3 regions of the Methylocella tundrae genome follow, and region 3 is predicted to be linked to each of the others. Evidence: riboswitches for the same ligand, from Rfam matches in the RefSeq annotation. Region 3 holds a riboswitch; each other region holds the start of a gene.
The links. Region 3 has a riboswitch for cobalamin ahead of cobW (cobalamin biosynthesis protein CobW). Riboswitches for the same ligand answer to the same signal wherever they lie in the genome.

Region 1 (6,612 bases), on a different replicon from region 3:
AACAGCATGGTCAGAATGCGCCGCCAGAGATCAGCGGCGCGAATTTGCTTGAAGATGCTGATCTCGCCACGGGAGGCCTTCGCCTCATAGGATTCATAAGCCGCCTTGAAAGCGGGGCCATAGAGATCATGGAGATCGGGCGTCTCGTCTGGCGAGAAGAGCGTCCAGTTTGCGTCGGCCTCCACGCGCTGCATGAACAGATCCGGTACCCAGTTCGCCGTATTCATGTCGTGGGTGCGGCGACGGTCGTCGCCGGTGTTTTTGCGAAGGTCGAGAAATTCCTCAATGTCGATATGCCAGGTTTCGAGATAGGCGCAGACGGCGCCCTTGCGCTTGCCGCCCTGATTGACGGCGATCGCCGCATCATTGGCCACCTTGAGGAAAGGGACGACGCCCTGGCTCTCGCCGTTGGTGCCCTTGATATGCGCGCCAAGGCCGCGCACGCGTGTCCAGTCATTGCCGAGTCCGCCGGAATATTTGGCCAGCAGCGCATTGTCCTTGATCGATTTGAAGATGCCGTCGAGATCGTCGGGCACGCTCGTCAGAAAGCAGGAGGAGAGCTGCGGCCGCGGCGCGCCGGCGTTGAACAGCGTGGGCGTCGACGTCATGAAATCGAATGACGACAGCAGATCGTAGAACTCTATGGCCCTCGCCTCGCGATCGATTTCGCGCAGGGCGAGACCCATCGCGACGCGCATGAAGAAAGCCTGGGGCAGTTCGAAACGCGCACCGCGCACATGCAGGAAATAGCGATCGTAGAGCGTTTGCAGGCCGAGATAGTCGAATTGAAGATCGCGCTCCGGCCGCAAGGCGCCGGCGAGGCGCGCGAGATCGAAGCGGGCAAGTTCGGGGTCGAGCCGTTCCGCCGCGACGCCGACCCGGACGTAGGCGTGAAAATAATCGGCGTATCGCGCCGCCATCTCGGCTTGCGTCGCCTCTACCGGCTGGCCCGCGACGAAGGTCAGGGCCTCGCGCCGCAATTTGTCGAGCAACAGCCGCGCGCTGACCTTGGCGTAGTTCGGCTCGGTTTCGATGAGCGTGCGGGCGGCGAGGATCGGCGCCAGCGCCAGCTCCTCCCGGCTGACGCCGTCATAGAGGTTGCGTTGGGCCTCCGCGAGTATCGCATCGGCCGAAACGCCTTCAAGTTCGGCGCAAGCCTCCTCGATGACGCCGGCGAGGCGTGCGGCGTCGATCGTGGCGAGGGATCCGTCCGCAGCCTTCATCCGGAAAGCTGACGCCGCCGCCGGCTCGCCGGCGCTCGCCTTGGCGCGTTCGCGGGCGCGCTCCTCGCGATAGAGCACATAAGCGCGGGCGACCTTGTGATGCTCGCCGCGCATCAGGGCAAGCTCGACCTGGTCCTGCACATCCTCGATATGGAAGGTGCGCCCCGCGTCCACGCGACGGGTAAGCCCCGCGACGACCTGGTTCGTCAGCCCAGCGACGATGTCGTGCACGCGGCGCGACGCGGCGGCGGCGCCCCCCTCGACGGCGAGAAACGCCTTGGCAAGCGCAACTGCGATCTTCGACGGATCGAATGGCGTGACGACGCCGTTGCGGCGAATGACCTGATAACCCGGCTCGGCCGATGGTTTCGGCGCCGGCGGAGCTGGATGCGCGGCGCCCGTGGCGCGCGTGGTTTCGATCGTGAGAGACATCGGCTTGAACCCCAAACGTTGGGGGCAAAGGCCGAGCGGACGCGTGCAGGACGGCGGGCGCGGGCGCCCGATGCAAGCGAACCACCGGGACACCCCGCCCAGGGACGATACGGCGTCGCGGCAGGTCTCCTGGCTCGCGGGTCGTCGCCTCGGTCCTGCCTTCCCGAGATCGCATCGATCTCAGTGACAAATGGTGGACTTCGGCTCACCGCTTACAGTTGCGGGGGCAGCTCCGGCGTTGCGTGGCCCTGGATAGAGACCTCGCGCACCGGATTCCCTCTTAGCCCTCGATCTTGCGACTCGAGAGACCGTGACTACTAGATATGGTGGCAACTTTTGAGAATGGCGTCAATATCTATGATGCAATCAAGCGCCCGTCACGGATCATCGAGGTTTTTCTCTTTCCGTCGCAGCGTGTGCCCGGCCTCGCGCAGGCGATCGCGCTCTTCGTCCGGACGATCGGCGCCGACGCCCCAATCGAGCGCATCGTCCTGCGCATAGCGTATGCCGAGCGCGAAAGCGATCTCGGCCTTGGTCAATTCGGCGCCGAGATAGAAGGCGTGTCCGCCATCGGTCTAGACGTCGAGGTCGGAAACAGCGAGAAAGCGCCTTTCGCGATATGATGACCGTCACGATTATAGATATGCACGCCATCGACCGCAGTAGTGATGCGGAACTTCGAGGCCCGAGCGAGCGAGCCGTCGGCCGGGCAGACGTTGCTGGAAACTGTCATCGGAGCAATGCTCACGGCGCAAGCTGCTCCACAATCGGAATACGACAAGCTGCACAAAACCATGTTGGCGATTGCGCGCGATGACAAGATCTGCAGCCGACTGATAACGGATCCGGGCGTTGGCCCCGTCGTGGCGATCAGGTTCAAGACGGCCGTCGACGAACCGAGACGTATTTAAAGATCGAAGGGTGCGGCCCGTTGTTCGGACTGACGCCGAAGAAATTCCAATCGGGCGAGACGGACGTAACAGGAGGGATCACGCGCGTTGGCGACAGGATGGTTTCTACACTACACACCATTGTAGGCGAGTTTGCGCGCGATAATGCAATCTTATCGGACATTTCTAGCGCAAGACAAGCGCGGCGGAAATGCGCCATTTTACTCGCCATAAGCGCCGCCATGCGTTAGCCTGCCGGCATGGCGCCACGTCCCCGAATCAGCCTCGCCGCCCCGCCGGCCTTCCCCCCTTTCCCCAGCTGGGCGAGGAGTTTTGCGAGCCAAAACTCCGAGGGGAGACCGCGCCAAGGTGCGGGCGAGGGGAGGATCGACGCGAGGCGTCGATCCGAGGAGAGGGGTTTTGCAGACAAAAACGGCGCGGCGGGGCAGGCCGCCTCGGGAGAAGACGTTGCGGAGGCCGCCTTCCGCGCCGGCGCGGCGCTCGCCGCGCTGCATCCAATCGCCCGCGCCGAACACCCGCTCGGCGCCCTCTGGCGCCAGCGCCTGGCGCTCGCCTGCGCCGCGGTCCTCGCGCGGCAGGGCGGGCGCACGGAAGACGAGGCCGCGCTGCGCGACGCCTGGTATCTGCGCCGCGACGGCGACGATCCCGGGCCCGCCGGCCGCATCCTCAAAGCCTGGCGACGCCTCGGCGAGCCCGGCGCCATGCAAACCGACGACTGGACGCTTCGGCTGCCGGTCCTGCTCGAATTGCGCCGCGACGATGTGTTTGAGGACGTCGTCGCGATCGCCGCCGGGCTCGCCAAAGGGCAGGGGAGCGCCGTCGCCGCCGCCGCCGAGATCGCGGCGGTCACCCTACGCTTGCGGCCGGACGCCGAGGCGCTCGCCCTGTGGCTCGCCGACGCCGTGCTGGCGCATCGCCTGAACTGGCCGGCGCCTGTCCCGATGATCGCCGGCGAGATGCGGCGAAGCGATCTTTCCCGCGCGACGCAGCGGCAGGGCGACGGCGGTTGGCTCGCCGCATGCTCGCTCGCCTATTCCCGCGCGGCCGCCGTCGCCGCGGACCGCTACGCCGAGCTCGCCCGCCGCGCCGAGCGGCTCCTTGCGGTTGCGCCGCAACTGCGCGGCAAGGATGCGGATCTGATGATCGCCATCCTGATTGGCGAGGACGCGCAAGCCGCCAGGACCGGAAAGACCGTGACCGACCGTTCGAGCCGTCGGCTGTTCGATCGCCTCGTCGCGCTCGGCGCCGTGCGCGAACTGACCGGCCGGCCGACCTTCCGGCTTTACGGGCTCTAGCGATGGCCCGGCGCGCCAAACTCGAAACTGCGCTCGATGCGGAGCTCGCCGACCTGCCGCCCGAACTGAGATGGCGCGAATGGATGGGCCGGGTCGAAGCCGTGATTTTCGCCGCGTCCGAGCCCGTGACGCGGGAGGTTCTTGCCCGCGTCGTCGGCCGCGACTGCAATCTCGATCTTCTCATCGCGGACATTCGAGACGAGCTGCGCGGCCGGCCGTACGAATTGGCCTCGGTCGCCGGCGGGTGGCAGCACCGCACGAAGAAAGGGTTCGCGGACGCGATCCATGCCGCAGCAGGGAGCGGCGCCGGCGTTCGGCCGCTGTCGCGGTCGGAATCTCTTGTGCTGATGGCGATCGCCTATTTTCAGCCGATCGCGCGCGGCGAGCTCTCGGAATTTTTCGGCAAGGAGGTCAGCCGCGACCTCATCGGCGGCCTGCGCGCCATGGGCCTCATCGCCGCGGGGCCGCGCAGCCCGCGCCCCGGCGCCCCCTACGCCTTCGTGACGACGAAAGAATTTCTGGCGCAGTTCGGCTTCGAGTCTCTGCGCGACCTGCCCGACATCGAGATGCTGGAGGACGCCGGCCTGCTCGGCAAAGATAAGCTCCTGGCCGGGGCGTTTCCAATCTCACGCAATGACGAATTGGGTGATTTTGAAGGCGAGGACATCGATGCGTCGCCCGCGTTAAGCCGATAGCGAGGGTTCGAGGATTTCGAGGAAGACGTTTGAATCCCTCCGGCTCCGCCACATTGTCTAAAACGGCCCTATTGACGAACGACTTACCGCCGAAAGCCGCCGATAGCCGTCTTTCGGATGGGGTGTTTGTTTGGAGACGGTCGGCATGCCCGTGCATGGATGGATCACTGCATCCAGAGGCAGTTCAGGCCTGATTTAATCCGGGTATTATTGACGATTAAATTCTACCCGGGTATTAATTGCGCCGTCCTTTTTAGATGAGCGCTTCATGACCGATCTCCTGTCAAAACCCTGCACGGCATTCGAAGATCACAGATTGCAGCTCTCGGGTCCCTTGGCTGATGTCGCCATCGCCGTTAGACGGTCGGCCGAGAAGGGGACGGCGAGCGCAATTGTGAATAAGCATGGAATAAGGGCTCTGACACATATTTGGTGCACGTCATCCTGCTCCGATCAGGCGAGCTTCGAGTAGGTCGAGTTTTGCGCGTCCATACATCTGCCGTTTCACGAGTTTGAGCTTGGTGATCTGGCCTTCGGTTTGGCCGTTGGACCAGTGCGACGCGATGGCGGCGCCTATCGCGCTCTTGTCCTTCGCGACGCCCTTGGCAAACGACGTGACCAGACTTGATTTCGCACGTTCGATCCACGGGGCGAGTTCCTCGCCAGCGCGCTTGCGGATCATCGCATGGAACGCATTGATGACGGCTCGCGCTTCGATCAGCGGCGCGACCCCGCCTTCGATCGCGGCGATGGTCACGGTCTCCGACTTCGTGAGATTGTCGCGGCCCGTCGTCATGAGGCGCGCGATGGTTCGAGCCGACGGAACGCGGCGCAAGCTGTCGGCGTCGGCTTTTTCCGCGCGTCGACGTCGCGCCGTCCATTCCGAAACGACCCGCAGACATCCTCGGAAGCCTTGGCACTTCAAGCGCCGCCAAAGTTCGCAACCGTTTCGAGCGCCGGCCTGCCACTGGGCGTCGAGCCATTCGAGATAAGGCTCCAAGGAACTCTCACGCGACCGGAAGACGTCCGAACGCTGGCCCCTCAGCACCCGACGCACGAGGCCCCGGCTGTGGCCCGTGTCGCGCACGATCTCCTTGATCGACGCGCCGCCTCTGGCGCGCGCGAGGATCGTGGCGTTGATGTCCTCGCGTCTCAGGTAACCCTCATATTGGAGCCGTTCGGCGGCAGTCAGCAATTCGGGATTGATGATCGCCGCGCCCATGGCGGCGCGGATCTGGCGCATCGATTTGCGCACGGCGTCCAGAAAGGCGTGGCTTGCGTTTTCCATGAGATGCCAACGATCGGCGACTTGCAGGGCCGACGGGAGCGCCTTTGACGCTGCGAGGGAATAGCTGCCGCCGCGATCGCGCGCGACGACGGCGATTTGCGGCTGGCCGGCGAGCCACGCTTGCGCGGTCGCGGATTCACGATCCGGCAGGAGGCGTATTGGTCGCCGCCGTTCGAGATCGCAGATGATCGTGCCGTAGCGCTGGTTGCGCTTCCACGCCCAATCGTCGATGCCGACGACGGTGGGCGCGGGAAAGGGCGGACAGCCTCGCCGACGAACAACCCGCAGAAGGGTGTCGTTGCTTACCGGCACCATCAGCCGGCGGGCGAAACTCGCGGCCGGGCGCCCGCCGAGGGCAAGTCCGAGGCAATGGACGATGCTCTCCAGGCGCGCGGTTCGCCGCGCCCAAGGCGCCAGGACGTCCTTGCCGAAGCGCTCCGTGAAGATTGCGCGCGGACAGGATGGCGCGTCGCATCGGAAACGCCGTGCGACGACGATCAGGCGGACTTGTCGTCCTCCGAGCGGCAGATCCGCAAGCCGTCTCGAATAGCGGCTATCGACCCGCTCGGCGTCCGCCGCGCAACCAGGACAAGAACTGGATTTGCCCGTATGGCGCACGGTTATGATCGTCACCGCGCCATCGTCGACGGCGCTTTCAACCCGAAATCCAGGCGGCACAATCGTAGAGGGATGAAGGGTTCGCGACATCGGGCTGTTTCCTTTTTGGATTCAACGCGAGTCGGCGCCCCAACTGCATCAAATTTGAGT
Region 2 (5,899 bases), on a different replicon from region 3:
AATCATTGGATGCCGACCGAAGTTTCGATGCAGGCGGACATCGCGCTATGGAAATCGAGGGATGGGCTGACCGAGGACGAGCGGCGCGCGATCAAACGCAACCTCGGATTCTTCGCCGCTTCCGAGAGCCTCGTCGCCAACAACATCGTGCTGGCGATCTATCGCCATCTCACCAATCCGGAATGCCGCCAGTATCTGCTGCGCCAGGCTTTCGAGGAGGCGGTTCATACGCACACATTCCAATATATCGTGGAGAGCCTCGGACTCGACGAAGGCGAACTCTTCAACATGTATCGCGAGCAGCCCTCGATCACCGACAAGGCGGCCTGGGCGATAAATCACACCCGCCGCCTCATGGATCCGTCCTTCTCCACGGGAACGCGGGAGGCCGACCAGGCGCTTCTGCGCGATCTGATAGCTTTCTACGTCGTCTTCGAGGGGATGTGGTTCTATACGGGCTTTGCGCAGATCCTGTCGCTTGGCCGGCGCAACAAGATGGTTGGCGTCGCGGAGCAGTACCAATATATTCTGCGCGACGAGAGCATCCATCTCAACTTCGGCATCGACGTCATCAACCAGATCAAGGCGGAGAACCCGCATCTCTGGACAAGGCCGTTTCAGGATGAAGCGCGCGGCATGTTGCGGGATGCGGCGGAACTCGAAGCCGCCTACGGCCGCGATACGATGCCGCGCGGCTTCCTCGGCCTCAACGCGACTTTATGCGAGCAATATATGCGCTTCATCGCCAATCGTCGCTGCGCCCAACTCGGCCTTGCGCCTGTTTTCGCCGAGACGGACAATCCGTTTCCGTGGATGTCCGAGGTTATGGATCTCAAGAAGGAGAAGAACTTCTTCGAGACGCGCGTCATCGAATATCAAAACGGCGGCGCCCTCTCATGGGAATGAGCGGCGCCAATCCCGGCGGCGGACGTCCTCCGCCGGGATCTCGTGCACGATTTCTTAGCCGCGATCCTGCCTGGGACCGTTCATTCCGCTGCCTTCGCGAGCGCCGCGCGCACGTCCTTCGCGGCTGCGACCATGTTGACGAGCGCGGGACGCACCTCTTCCCATTTGCGGGTTTTGAGGCCACAGTCAGGATTGACCCAGATCTGGTCAGGCGTCAGGCTCTTCGTCGCCTTGACGAGGAGTTCGGTCATCTCGCCGACAGGCGGCACGCGCGGCGAATGAATATCGTAGACGCCCGGGCCGATTTCGTTCGGATAGCGATAGGCGACAAAGGCGTCGAGCAACTCCATTTTCGAGCGCGAGGTTTCGATTGAGATCACGTCGGCGTCCATGGCGCCGATGGACTGGATGATGTCGTTAAACTCCGAATAGCACATATGCGTGTGGATCTGCGTGTCGTCTCTTACGCCCGAAGCGGCGAGCCGGAAGCATTCCACCGCCCAGGCGAGATAGGCCGGCCAGTCGGCGCGCCGCAGAGGCAAGCCTTCGCGAATCGCCGGCTCGTCGATCTGGATGATCCGGATGCCCGCGGCCTCGAGATCGGTTACTTCGTCCCGCAGCGCCAGCGCGATCTGGCGGCAGACCTCAGACCTTGGAAGATCATCGCGGACGAAGGACCATTGCATCATCGTCACCGGGCCGGTGAGCATTCCCTTCATCGGCCGCTTCGTCAGCGATTGCGCGTAGGTCGACCACGCGACGGTCATTTGTTTCGGGCGCGACACGTCGCCGAAGATGATCGGAGGACGGACATAGCGGGAGCCGTAACTTTGCACCCAGCCGTGTTGGGTAAACACGTAGCCTGAGAGCTGTTCTCCGAAATACTGCACCATATCGTTGCGCTCGAACTCGCCATGCACGAGCACGTCCAGGCCGATTTCCTCCTGCCAGCGCACCGCTTCTTTCGTCTCCGCGCGCAGGAATGCGTCGTAGTCCGCATCCGTGAGCGCTCCCTTGGCGTGAGCGGCGCGCGCCTTGCGCACTTCCGGCGTCTGCGGGAAGGAGCCGATCGTCGTTGTTGGGAAATCCGGCAGATCGAGCGCGCGCCGCTGCCATTCGCGGCGAATCTCAAACGGGCTCGCCCGCTCAGCCATCTGACGCGCGATTGCAGCGATGCGGGCCGCGACCGCCGGATCATGCACTTTCTTTGACGCCGCACGGGCGGCGAAGGCTCTGGCCGAATCGGCGATCGTCGCGGCGATAGCATCTCCACCGCCGGCGAGCGCCCTGCCGAGCGTCGCAAGCTCGCCCATTTTCTGCACGGAGAAGGCGAGCCAGTTCTTCAGGTCGGGGTCGAGGTCCGTCTCGAGATCAAGGTCGATCGGAACGTGCAACAGCGAACAGGATGACGCAATCTCGATATGATCCGGCCCTCGCTTGGCGACGACTGGCGCGAGGCGATCGAGGATCGAGGGAATGTTCGCCCGCCAGATGTTGCGGCCGTCGATCACGCCCAGGGACAGAACAAGGCCGCGCGGCGCCCGCGCGAGAACAGCGTCGAGCTGCTCCGGCGCACGCACGAGGTCGAGATGGAGGCCGGCGACCGGGAGAGCGAGCGCATCGGCGAGATTATCGCCGAGGCCGCCGAAATATGAGGTCAGCATGAGCTTCAGCGCGGGCGATGCGTGGGCGAACATGCCGTAAGCCGCGCGCAACGCCTGCCGCGTCGCGTCGTCGAGATCGAGAACGAGACAGGGCTCGTCGATCTGAACCCATTCGGCGCCATTGGCCTTGAGGCGGCGCAGGACATCGACATAGACCGGCAGCAGGTTGGCGAGCAAAGACAGCGGATCGAGAGCCGGATCCTTGCTCTTGCCAAGCTTGAGAAAAGTCACCGGCCCCAGGAGGACGGGGCGGGTTTGATAGCCAAGCGCCTTCGCCTCGACATATTCATCGACCGGTTTCGTCGAGGCGAGCGTGAAGACCTGCCCCTTCGTAAATTCAGGCGTCAGATAATGATAGTTGGTGTCAAACCACTTGGTCATTTCGAGCGCTGGAACGCCATGCGAATGGGCGCCGCAGCCGCTGGCGCAGGCCGCGCCTTGGGTCTCGCCTTCGGATCCTCGCGCAAGGGCGAAGTAGGTTGCAAGCGAGACCTTGCCGCCGTTCCAGCCGTAAGCGTCCGGTATGGCGCCCACCATGACGCTCGTGTCCAGCACGTGATCGTATAGAGAGAAATCATTCGACGGAATGTTCGTTACGCCGAGCGCGCGCTGACGCGCCCAGTTGGCGGCGCGAAGACCTGCCGCGGCCTCAAGCAGCGCAGCCTCGCCGGATTTGCCGGACCAGAAGCTTTCCAACGCGAATTTGAGTTCGCGGCGCGGACCGATTCGCGGCGTTCCGAGCGTACTGACGGGAAGAGAAGGAATAGACATCGGCTTACCCCAAAATGTTTGGGGGCAAAGGCCAAAGCGGACGCTGAGCAGCCGCCAGCGAAATGCCGGCGGATCGCACGCGAACCACCGGGACACCCCGCCCAGGGACGATATGGCGCCGCGGCAGGTCTCCTGGCTCACGGGTCGTCGCCTCCGTCCGGCCTTCCCGAAGCCGATCGGCCTCAGTGACGCATGGTGGACTTCGGCTCGCCGCTTACAGTTGCGGGGGCAGCTCCGGCATTGCCTTGCGGCGCACCGGATTCCCTCTTAGCTCTGACGCCCCCGGGGGGCTCAGAGAACCGTGGCGAAATCAACTTACCGGCACGGCTCGATCCAAGTCAAGGCAAATATAAGGATATCCTTATGTGATTATGTCTACGACGCCATCGCCGCTGTGGGCGTTCGGCTCAGCGTTGCCTCGGTTTGGAGATAGTGCGAGATGTCGGTCGCCAAGCGCCGCTGCCGACTGGGCCCATCAAAAGGATGTTTCGGCCCCGGCCGCAACAGTCAAAACGCGGCCTAACCGGGTTACGCGTCGGCGGCGCCCGTCTCGACGGCGGCCCTGACCTCGAAGCGGCGTCCGGCGACTTGCCCGGCTTCATAGGCGTCGACCAAAATCTACTTTCTGCGCGCCCGGCTTCTGGCCTCGAACGACAATTCGAGTTTCGCCATTTCGTCGTCGATGACGGATGTCTTCAACGGCGCGAGATCGCGTCCGGACGATATTTTATTGGCCGCGTCGCGCTCGGCTTTCATGCTTTTCAGCTTGCCTGCGATCCCGTGCGAAAGCCCGATCTGAAACGAGTTGACCGCCTTGCGGCGCTCGTCCGGGTCAAGGCCGCCGGCGAAACTCCCGAGGTAAAATGCATGATGCAGCGACCTCGCTTCGATGAACCGCAACGCGGTCTTGACGCGCCGATCGGCGTCGACGCCCGGCGCGAATCGACAAGGAAGCGGACAGCCGCCAAAGATCGTCACAAGATGCCCCAGGCCCGGTAGCGGCCGCGGCCGGTCATTTCGCGCAGGCCGAGTTCGGCGACCATGTCCTGCGCCGCCCGCGGGGTGACGCCGAGCGCGGCGGCGATCATGCCGGCCGAGGCGATCGGCCGCGCCAGCATGAACTCCACGAGGGTGGGCAGTCGGGATGAGCAGCGGCGGCCCTTCAGCTTGCCCTCGAGGCGCCGCCGCGCCAGCAGCCAGCGGTCGTGGTCGGCCATCCCGGCCTCCGCGCCGGCCGCGATCGCCTCCAAAAAGGCGGTGAGCCGGACTGTGCGGTCCCTGGACCGGCGCCGCTCACGCGGAACGAGCTTCAGCGCCGAATTCACGCAGCAAAGATGCGCCCGGGTTTTCTGGCGCGCCCGCAGCGTCGCCGCGACGAGCAGAGCGCCGAGCCAGGCCTGGCGCTCGAGCGGCGGGTTGGTCTCCCAGGCGTCCCACAGCAGGGCTGCGGCCAGAAGCGGCGGTTCGGCCGGCGCCGCGGCGCCGGCGCGCCGCCAGGCCTCCAGCTTCTCGTCACCCTCCCAATCGGGATCATAGATGAGCGGGTCGCGCGGGCCCCTCGCCCGGGCGGCGTCGCCAGCGAGGAGTTTGTCGCTGCGGTTGAGCGCGCGCTCGAGCGCGGCGAGTTCGCCGGCGAGCGGATCGGCGCCGCCGGGCAATTCCAGCGCCGCCGCGTCGGCGCCATCCAGCCCCTCCCCTACCCGGGTCGCTTCTTCCGTCCTGCTTTCGCTATCGCCGCGCAAAATTTTGAGGCCGTCCGGGCTCAAAGCCCAGTCCGGCGCGGCCCCGGCGATCTGGCGGCGCGTCCGCAGCACCGCCTGGGCGCGGGTCACCTCGTGGGTCGGCGACCTTATGTCCATGCGGGCGTCGTGCAGCACGAGGTCCTCGAGCATGACGAGCTCGCCGGCGAGCCAGAGGCTGGCGCAGGCGTCCCCAAAATGCGACCGGCTAACGAACCCCTCTCGAATCTGGCTCGCGCGGACGCGCTCGTCGAGGCGGGCCAGCGCATCCTCGGCGGCGGCGAGCGGCGCCTTCAGCGCATCCAGCAAGCGCCCCTCGCCAAGTCCGCGCCAACACTCGGCCGACGCATCGGCCGCGGCATTGGCGCGCCTCACGCGAGCAGCGCGGCGACGTCGATTTCTATTCCCTTGACGAGAGCCGGCGCGAGCATGCCGCTGGTCCGGCGCTCCTGCGAAACATAGGCGCCGTCCTTGGGCTGGCGGCAGACTTCGACGGCCGCTCCCGCGATGTCGACGATCCAGACCTCGGGGACGCCGAATTTCGCGTAAAGCGCCAGCTTGCGCCCGCGATCATGGCCGAGTGAGGTTTCTGAGACTTCGATCAAGAGCAGAACGTCAGCCGCGCCGGGATGATTCGCCTGATAATCATCGGCGCGCGGCCGCAGCACCAGGAGATCGGGTTCTGGCTCGTTATAGGAATCGAGGCGAAGCGGGTTTTGAACGCTGATAATGGCGAGGTCCCCGACCGCGCGGATGAACTGCCGGGTAAGACGCGTCGTGATTGCGGCATGCGGACTGCCAATCGCATTCAAATCGATA
Region 3 (6,612 bases):
GCCAAGGGCGCGTCGAAGGCGGTCGCGATCGCTCTCACGTCCTGGTATCGCGAGACGAAGCCAGTCTGGACGAGCGTCGAAGCGCCGCACCCAAATCCCGGCCCCCGCCAGCGCCTTGAAACGCCGCCCGGCGTCGGGCGCGGCCGCAAGACGGAATAACGGGCTCCCGCCATAAAGCTCAAAACCCGCGCTTTTGAGAATCGCATCGAGCGCCGCGGCGTCCCCCTTCAGCCTTTCGCGCGCCGCCTCGAACCACGGCGAATCGGCAAGAGCTTGTGCGCCGATCGCGATCGCTGCGCCTGAGATTGGCCAGCACCCGAACGCCGCACGCAGCTTCAAAGCCATGTCGCGCGGCGCGATGGCGAAGCCAAGCCGGAGCCCCGGCAAGCCAAAGGTCTTGCCGAAGGATCGCAGAACGAGGGCGCCGGATCGCGGCAGTTCTGGCGCAAGGCTGACGCCGGGTTCAAGAAAATCGGCGAAGGCTTCATCAATGATGAGAAGTTTGCCGCGCTCCCGAAAGCTTTCCGCCAAGCCGCGAAGGTCGTCGCGGGCGATGAGCCGGCCGTCCGGATTGTTTGGATTGACGATGACGCCGACATCCTTGTCGCCAAACCCGTCGAGATCATTGACGATCGACGTCGCAGCGCCAGAGGCTCGCCAGGCGGAAAAATGTTCGAAATAGGTAAAGCCAAGGATGCCGACGCGACGCGCTGGAAAGAGATGCGGCAGCCAATTGATGATGGCCTGCGTCCCCGGAGCCGCGACAATCTCCGCGTCACGCGAGGCCCCATAGGCGGTTCTGGCGGCGGCCTCGAGCGCGGCCAGCCCCGGCGCGTCCGGCAGGCGCGTCGAGCTTTCGGCGGACGGCGGCGAGAAAGGATAGCAATAAGGATTGACGCCGGTCGAAAGATCAAGCCAAGGCTCGGGCGCGCATGGAAAAGCCTGGCGCGCCGCCGAAAGATCGCCGCCATGAGCTTGCCTTCCAGCGTCATGGCCGGGGATAAGGTCAGTCGCGCGTTCCGTGTTGCCGCTCAATTGCGACGCCTCTTCGGAAAGCCGGTCAATCCGTCCTCGATCATGCTTTAACGCCTTGCCGCCTTCACCGCTTCCGCCGGACTTCGACCCATGGGTTTCACCGCGCATTTTGAGCTGGCCGTCCTTGCTGTAGCGATCGAGGCCGTGGTTGGCTACCCACCCGCGCTTTATGCGGCGCTCGGCCATCCGGTCAGCTGGATCGGCGCCTTGATCTCGTATTGCGACCGGCGCCTCAATCGCGAGGACCGGTCTTTCGCGGAGCGGCGCATTCTGGGCGCGGCCGCGCTTGGCTTCATATTGGCCGCCGCCGGGGGCGCGGCATTCGTCATCAGCTCCCTCATCGTTCACTTGGCCCTGCCGAATTCGATCGCGCTGTGCCTGCTTGCGCTTATCGCTTCGAGCCTGATCGCGCAACGCAGCCTCCATTCTCATGTCCGCGCCGTGGCGTTGGCGCTTGAGCATCGCGGGCTGGAGGCCGGCCGCGCCGCGGTCGCCGCCATTGTCGGGCGCAACGTCAGCGCTCTGGATGCAGCGGGCGTCGCCCGGGCGGCGATCGAGAGCCTCGCCGAGAATTTTTCCGACGGGATCGTCGCGCCGGCGTTCTGGCTGGCTGCTGGCGGTCTTCCCGGCGGCGTCTGCTACAAGGCGATCAATACAGCCGACAGCATGATCGGCCACCTGACGCCGCGCCATGCCGCCTTCGGCTACGCCGCCGCCAAACTCGATGATGTCGCGAATTTCTTTCCCGCCCGCTTGTCCGTCCTCTGGATCGCCGTCGCCGCCATGTTCCTGAAAGGCGCCGGCGCTGGGGGCGCCTGGCGCACGGCCTTGCGCGACGGGCGCGGCCACCCCTCCCCCAACGCCGGCTGGCCGGAGGCGGCATTCGCCGGAGCGCTTGGCCTCAAACTTGGCGGCCCGCGCCGCTATGGCGACGAGGAAATCGCTGATGCCTGGATCGGCAGCGGCGAGAGCGCCGCGACGAGCCGGGATATTTTTCGCGCGCTCGCCCTTTATCGACGCGCCTGCCTCGTCCACTGGGGCGTGCTGGCGCTCGCCGCGCTGCTTTTTATCGCGCGAGGGTAAGCAGCAGGTCGAGGTCCATGTGGATCTCAAGATGCCGGGCGATGGCGTCGAGCGCGCTTTCGACCGACGCCTCGTAAGATAGGCCGGAGCCGGAGCCGCCGAGGCGCGCCAGCAGCGCGCTGCGCTGCGCCGGCTCGCTGAACAACCCATGCACGTAGCAGCCGCTGATGCGGCCGTCGGCGGAGACGGCGCCATCGCGGCGGCCGTCGTCGAAAATGACCATCGGCCGATCGCAGCCAGCACCCTCTGTGCGGCCAAGATGCATCTCATAGCCCTTGAACGGCGCGCCGTCGGCCGCCCCCCTGCCCCGCACGGGAGCCAAAACCTTTTCGGCCGCGAGTTCTGTGGCGATATCGAGCAGACCAAGCCCCGCCGTCTCGCCGGGCGGACCCTCAAAGCCTTGATGATCTCGGAGGACGCGGCCCAGCATCTGATATCCGCCGCAAAGGCCAATGACATGGCCGCCGCGCCGCACATGCGCGGCAAGGTCAATGTCCCAGCCCTCGCGCCGGAGAGCCGAAAGATCCGCGATCGTCGTTTTGGAGCCCGGCAGAAGAACGAGCCTTGCTTCCGCCGGCAAAGGCTCGCCGGAGCGGACCATGATGAGCGAAAGATCGCTCTCGAGCCCCAAAGGATCGAGATCGTCGAAATTGGAAATCCCCGGCAGGAGCGGAACGGCGACGAGGATTTTTCCGGTCCCCGAACGCCGCTTCCCGGCCAGGCCAAGAGCGTCCTCGGCCGGCAGGCGAGCCGCGTCAGGGCAAAATGGAATAAGCCCCAGATTCGGCCAACCGGTCATTTGCTCGATCAGCGCCATGCCGTCCGAAAAAAGCGCCGGATCGCCGCGAAATTTGTTGACGAGAAAGCCTTTGATCATCCTCGCGTCGGCGGGATCGAGCACCGCCTTGGTCCCGACGATCTGGGCGATGACGCCGCCACGGTCGATATCTCCAATCAAAATCACAGGCGCGTCAGCGGCGCGTGAAAATCCCATATTGGCGATGTCGTTCTTGCGCAGATTGATCTCCGAGGCGCTTCCTGCGCCTTCCACGATGACGAGATCGCACTTTTGCGCAAGGCGCTCGAAGCTTTCGAGAACGGGGGCCAGCAGCTTCGGCTTCCAGTCCTGATACTCACGCGCCGCGGCGGTCCCGACGACGCGCCCGCGCAGCACCACCTGCGCGCCAATGTTGCTTTGCGGCTTGAGCAGCACCGGGTTCATGTCGACGCTCGCCACGGCGCCGCAAGCCAGCGCCTGCAGCGCCTGAGCGCGGCCAATCTCGCCTCCGTCCGCGGTGACGGCGGCATTGTTCGACATGTTCTGCGGCTTGAAAGGCAGGACTTTGAGGCCGCGGTTGCGATAAGCGCGGCAGAGACCGGCGACGATCAGCGATTTGCCGACGTCGGACCCGGTCCCCTGCAGCATCAGGACTTTTGCGCGCCGCATCAAAACTCGATGCCCTGCTGCGCTTTGACGCCAGCCGAGAAATGATGCTTGACCAAACTCATTTCGGTGACGAGGTCGGCGGCCGCGATGAGCTCCGCCTTGGCGTTGCGGCCCGTGACGATGACATGGAGGTCGGGTCTGCGGCCGCTAAGCTCCGCGACGACCATCGCGAGCGGCAGGTAATCATAGCGGAGCGCAATGTTCAGCTCATCGAGAACGATCAGCTTGATCGCGGGATCGGCCATGAGGTCCAGCGCTTTCGCCCAGGCCGCTTCGGCCGCGGCCACGTCGCGCGCGCGATCCTGGGTCTCCCAGGTAAACCCCTCCCCCATCGAATGCCAGGCGACGAGATCGGGAAAGCGGCGGAACATGTCGCGCTCGCCAGTCTCCCAGGCTCCTTTGATGAATTGCACGACGCCGCATCGCCAGCCATGGCCGAGCGCGCGCAGCAAAAGTCCGAAGGCCGCCGTCGACTTGCCCTTGCCGGCGCCGGTGTGGACGATCAGGAGTCCTTTTCCGGTGATGGCTTTGCCGGCGACCTCGGCGTCCTGAACGGCCTTGCGCTTTTGCATTTTTTCACGGTGGCGCGAGGCTTTCGCCTCATCCGATAATTCGCTCAACGCAGCCGTCCCGTCAAAGCCTGTTGCAAAGGCGACGATGACCGCAGACAAAACGGCGGCCGCCTTTTCGTGATTCATACATTAAAGATCGCGGGCGCGGGTTGCGACCTTATTGCAGCTTGGCAAGTTTGCTTTTTCTCGTCACACAATCGTGCTTGGCCGATGTCGATGTTTCGACTTATGCCGTCGGCCGGTCAAAAAACGAAGCCCGCTGCGGGCTATGGGAGGATCAAGGATGAAGATAACGGCTCTGCTTCGCTGCCTGCTCGCCGGCGGTTTTGTCGTCGCCGCGAGCGCGGCTCGCTCTGATGGAGCCGGTGACCCAACGCCCGTCAGTTCGACGGACGGGCAATATTTTGATAAAGACGGCAACCCGACCTACAAGATCGGCAAGGACGGCAAAGTCGACTGGTACACCTTCATCGGTTACCGCATGTACGGCGCCAACTGCCTCCAGTGCCACGGTCCGGACGCCCTCGGCTCCTCCTATGCGCCCTCTCTCGTCGATTCTTTGAAGTCGCTCTCGACCCAGCAGGTGCTCGGAACGATCATCGGCGGCAAGCGTGACGTCACCGCGGCGCAGGATCTGGTGATGCCCTCGTTCGGGGAAAACAAGAACGTCATGTGCTATCTCAACCCCATTTACACCTATTTGCGGGCGCGCTCGGACGGCGCATTGGGCCGCGAGCGGCCGAGCAACCACGAGGCGAAGCCGGCCGACTGGGAAAAGACGGTCGACGACTGCTTCAAGTGAGGCTGGGGCTTCCGATTGACATAGCGCCCATTCCGTCTAGTGTCTGGCCTGTAACGGTCCCTCTATACGAGGGGTAAATGGGAATGTGGCGCCGCGTTCGGAAGAACGCCAATCCACAGCTGCCCCCGCAACTGTAAGCGGGTAGTCGCATGCCGGGACGCCACTGGGGGCCTAAAACCCTTGGGAAGGCGGCATGCGACGCCGATCCGCAAGCCAGGAAACCTGCCGTTCGATCGAGGATAGGCCGGCGGGGAGCTCCGGCCCCAATCGATGCCGGCGGTCCCCCGCAGGCGAAGGCGGCTGCGCCACAGCCGCCGGCAAAAGCCCCCTTGCAATTCAAGGACCGGGGCTTGATGAACGATCTCTCCCACAGCCGTCTTTCGCGCATTCCCGCGACCATCGTCACCGGCTTCCTCGGCGCCGGAAAGACGACGCTGATCCGCCATATTCTCGCCAGCGCGGGAGGACGCCGTCTCGCCCTCATCATCAATGAGTTCGGCGACATCGGCGTCGATGGCGATATCCTCAAGGGCTGTGGCGATCTCGCTTGCGCGGAAGACAGCATCATCGAACTCGCCAACGGCTGTATCTGCTGCACGGTCGCGGATGATTTTCTTCCCGCCATCGAAAGGCTTCTCGCGCTCGATCCTCCGCCTGAACATATCATCATCGAGACATCCGGCCTCGCGCTGCCGAAGCCGCTCGTCAAGGCTTTCGACTGGCCGGGCGTCCGCGCGCGATTGACGGTCGATGGCGTCATCGCCGTCGTCGATGGAGCGGCCGTCGCCGATGGCCGCTTCGTTGACGATCCAGAAAAGCTCGCGCTGCAGCGGCAAGCCGATCCCTCGATCGACCATGACAATCCCCTCGAAGAAGTCTTTGAAGACCAATTGCTGTGCGCCGACCTTATCGTCTTGAACAAGATCGACCTCATCGCCGCGCCCGAGCAAGCCCGCATCGCTTCTGACATCAAGGCGCTCCTGCCCCGCGCGACGAAAGTAATCGCGTCGCAGCAGGGGCGGATCGACGCGCGGGTTCTGCTCGGCCTTGGCGCCGCCGCTGAAGATGACGTGTCGAACCGGCGCTCGCATCATGATGAAGAAGCCGAGCACGACCATGATGACTTCGAAAGCCTTATCATGGAGGTCGACGCTATTGACGAGGCCGCCCCTTTCATTCGCCGGCTGGAGGCTGTCGCCGAGGCTCACGACGTGCTGCGGATCAAGGGTTTCGTCGAGGCGCGCGGCAAGCCGATGCGCCTTCTCGTGCAAGGCGTCGGCAACAGGTTCCAGCATAGTTTCGACCGGCCCTGGGAGTCGGGCGAGGCGCGCTGCGGGCGCCTCGTGATCATTGGGAAAAAGGGCCTCGACGCCGCCGCGATCAAGCGGATGCTGGAGCGCTGAATGCATCTTTTGCGGACGGAAAGCCGATCGCTGGATGAGGCCGAAGCCGCCATCGACCTTGCACAGACGCCGGCCGATTTGGTGTTCCTCTCCTTTTCCGACAGCGATCTCGGCGCTGTAGCGGCGGCCGCGCGGTCTCGCCCCGGCGGCGCGATGAGCGTTCGGCTGGCTAATCTCGCCGTCCTCAAGCATCCCTATTCCATCGATCTTTACGCCGAAAAAGTCATCGCCAAATCGCGATTCATTCTGATCCGCCTGCTCGGCGGCCTC

Region 1: another riboswitch for cobalamin. It lies ahead of SIN04_RS00955 (ribonucleoside-diphosphate reductase subunit alpha); the one in region 3 lies ahead of cobW (cobalamin biosynthesis protein CobW).
Region 2: another riboswitch for cobalamin. It lies ahead of metE (5-methyltetrahydropteroyltriglutamate--homocysteine S-methyltransferase); the one in region 3 lies ahead of cobW (cobalamin biosynthesis protein CobW).

Annotation. Positions count from the first base shown of each region.
Region 1 is NZ_CP139087.1:189,717-196,328, reverse strand. Features, by position in the region: gene SIN04_RS00955 (ribonucleoside-diphosphate reductase subunit alpha) at 1-1,655, opposite strand, end outside; cobalamin riboswitch at 1,758-1,983, opposite strand; gene SIN04_RS00950 (hypothetical protein) at 1,979-2,278, shown strand; gene SIN04_RS00945 (hypothetical protein) at 2,324-2,566, shown strand; gene SIN04_RS00940 (DUF1403 family protein) at 2,806-3,861, shown strand; gene scpB (SMC-Scp complex subunit ScpB) at 3,864-4,556, shown strand; gene SIN04_RS00930 (ISL3 family transposase) at 4,996-6,552, opposite strand.
Region 2 is NZ_CP139087.1:197,796-203,694, forward strand. Features, by position in the region: gene SIN04_RS00960 (ribonucleotide-diphosphate reductase subunit beta) at 1-906, shown strand, start outside; gene metE (5-methyltetrahydropteroyltriglutamate--homocysteine S-methyltransferase) at 987-3,341, opposite strand; cobalamin riboswitch at 3,447-3,660, opposite strand; gene SIN04_RS00970 (hypothetical protein) at 3,960-4,319, opposite strand; gene SIN04_RS00975 (RHE_PE00001 family protein) at 4,316-5,389, opposite strand; gene SIN04_RS00980 (Uma2 family endonuclease) at 5,452-5,899, opposite strand, start outside.
Region 3 is NZ_CP139089.1:1,855,925-1,862,536, forward strand. Features, by position in the region: gene cobD (threonine-phosphate decarboxylase CobD) at 1-1,143, opposite strand, end outside; gene cbiB (adenosylcobinamide-phosphate synthase CbiB) at 1,126-2,118, shown strand; gene SIN04_RS10995 (cobyric acid synthase) at 2,102-3,544, opposite strand; gene cobO (cob(I)yrinic acid a,c-diamide adenosyltransferase) at 3,565-4,137, opposite strand; gene SIN04_RS11005 (c-type cytochrome, methanol metabolism-related) at 4,421-4,939, shown strand; cobalamin riboswitch at 4,977-5,183, shown strand; gene cobW (cobalamin biosynthesis protein CobW) at 5,293-6,342, shown strand; gene cobN (cobaltochelatase subunit CobN) at 6,343-6,612, shown strand, end outside.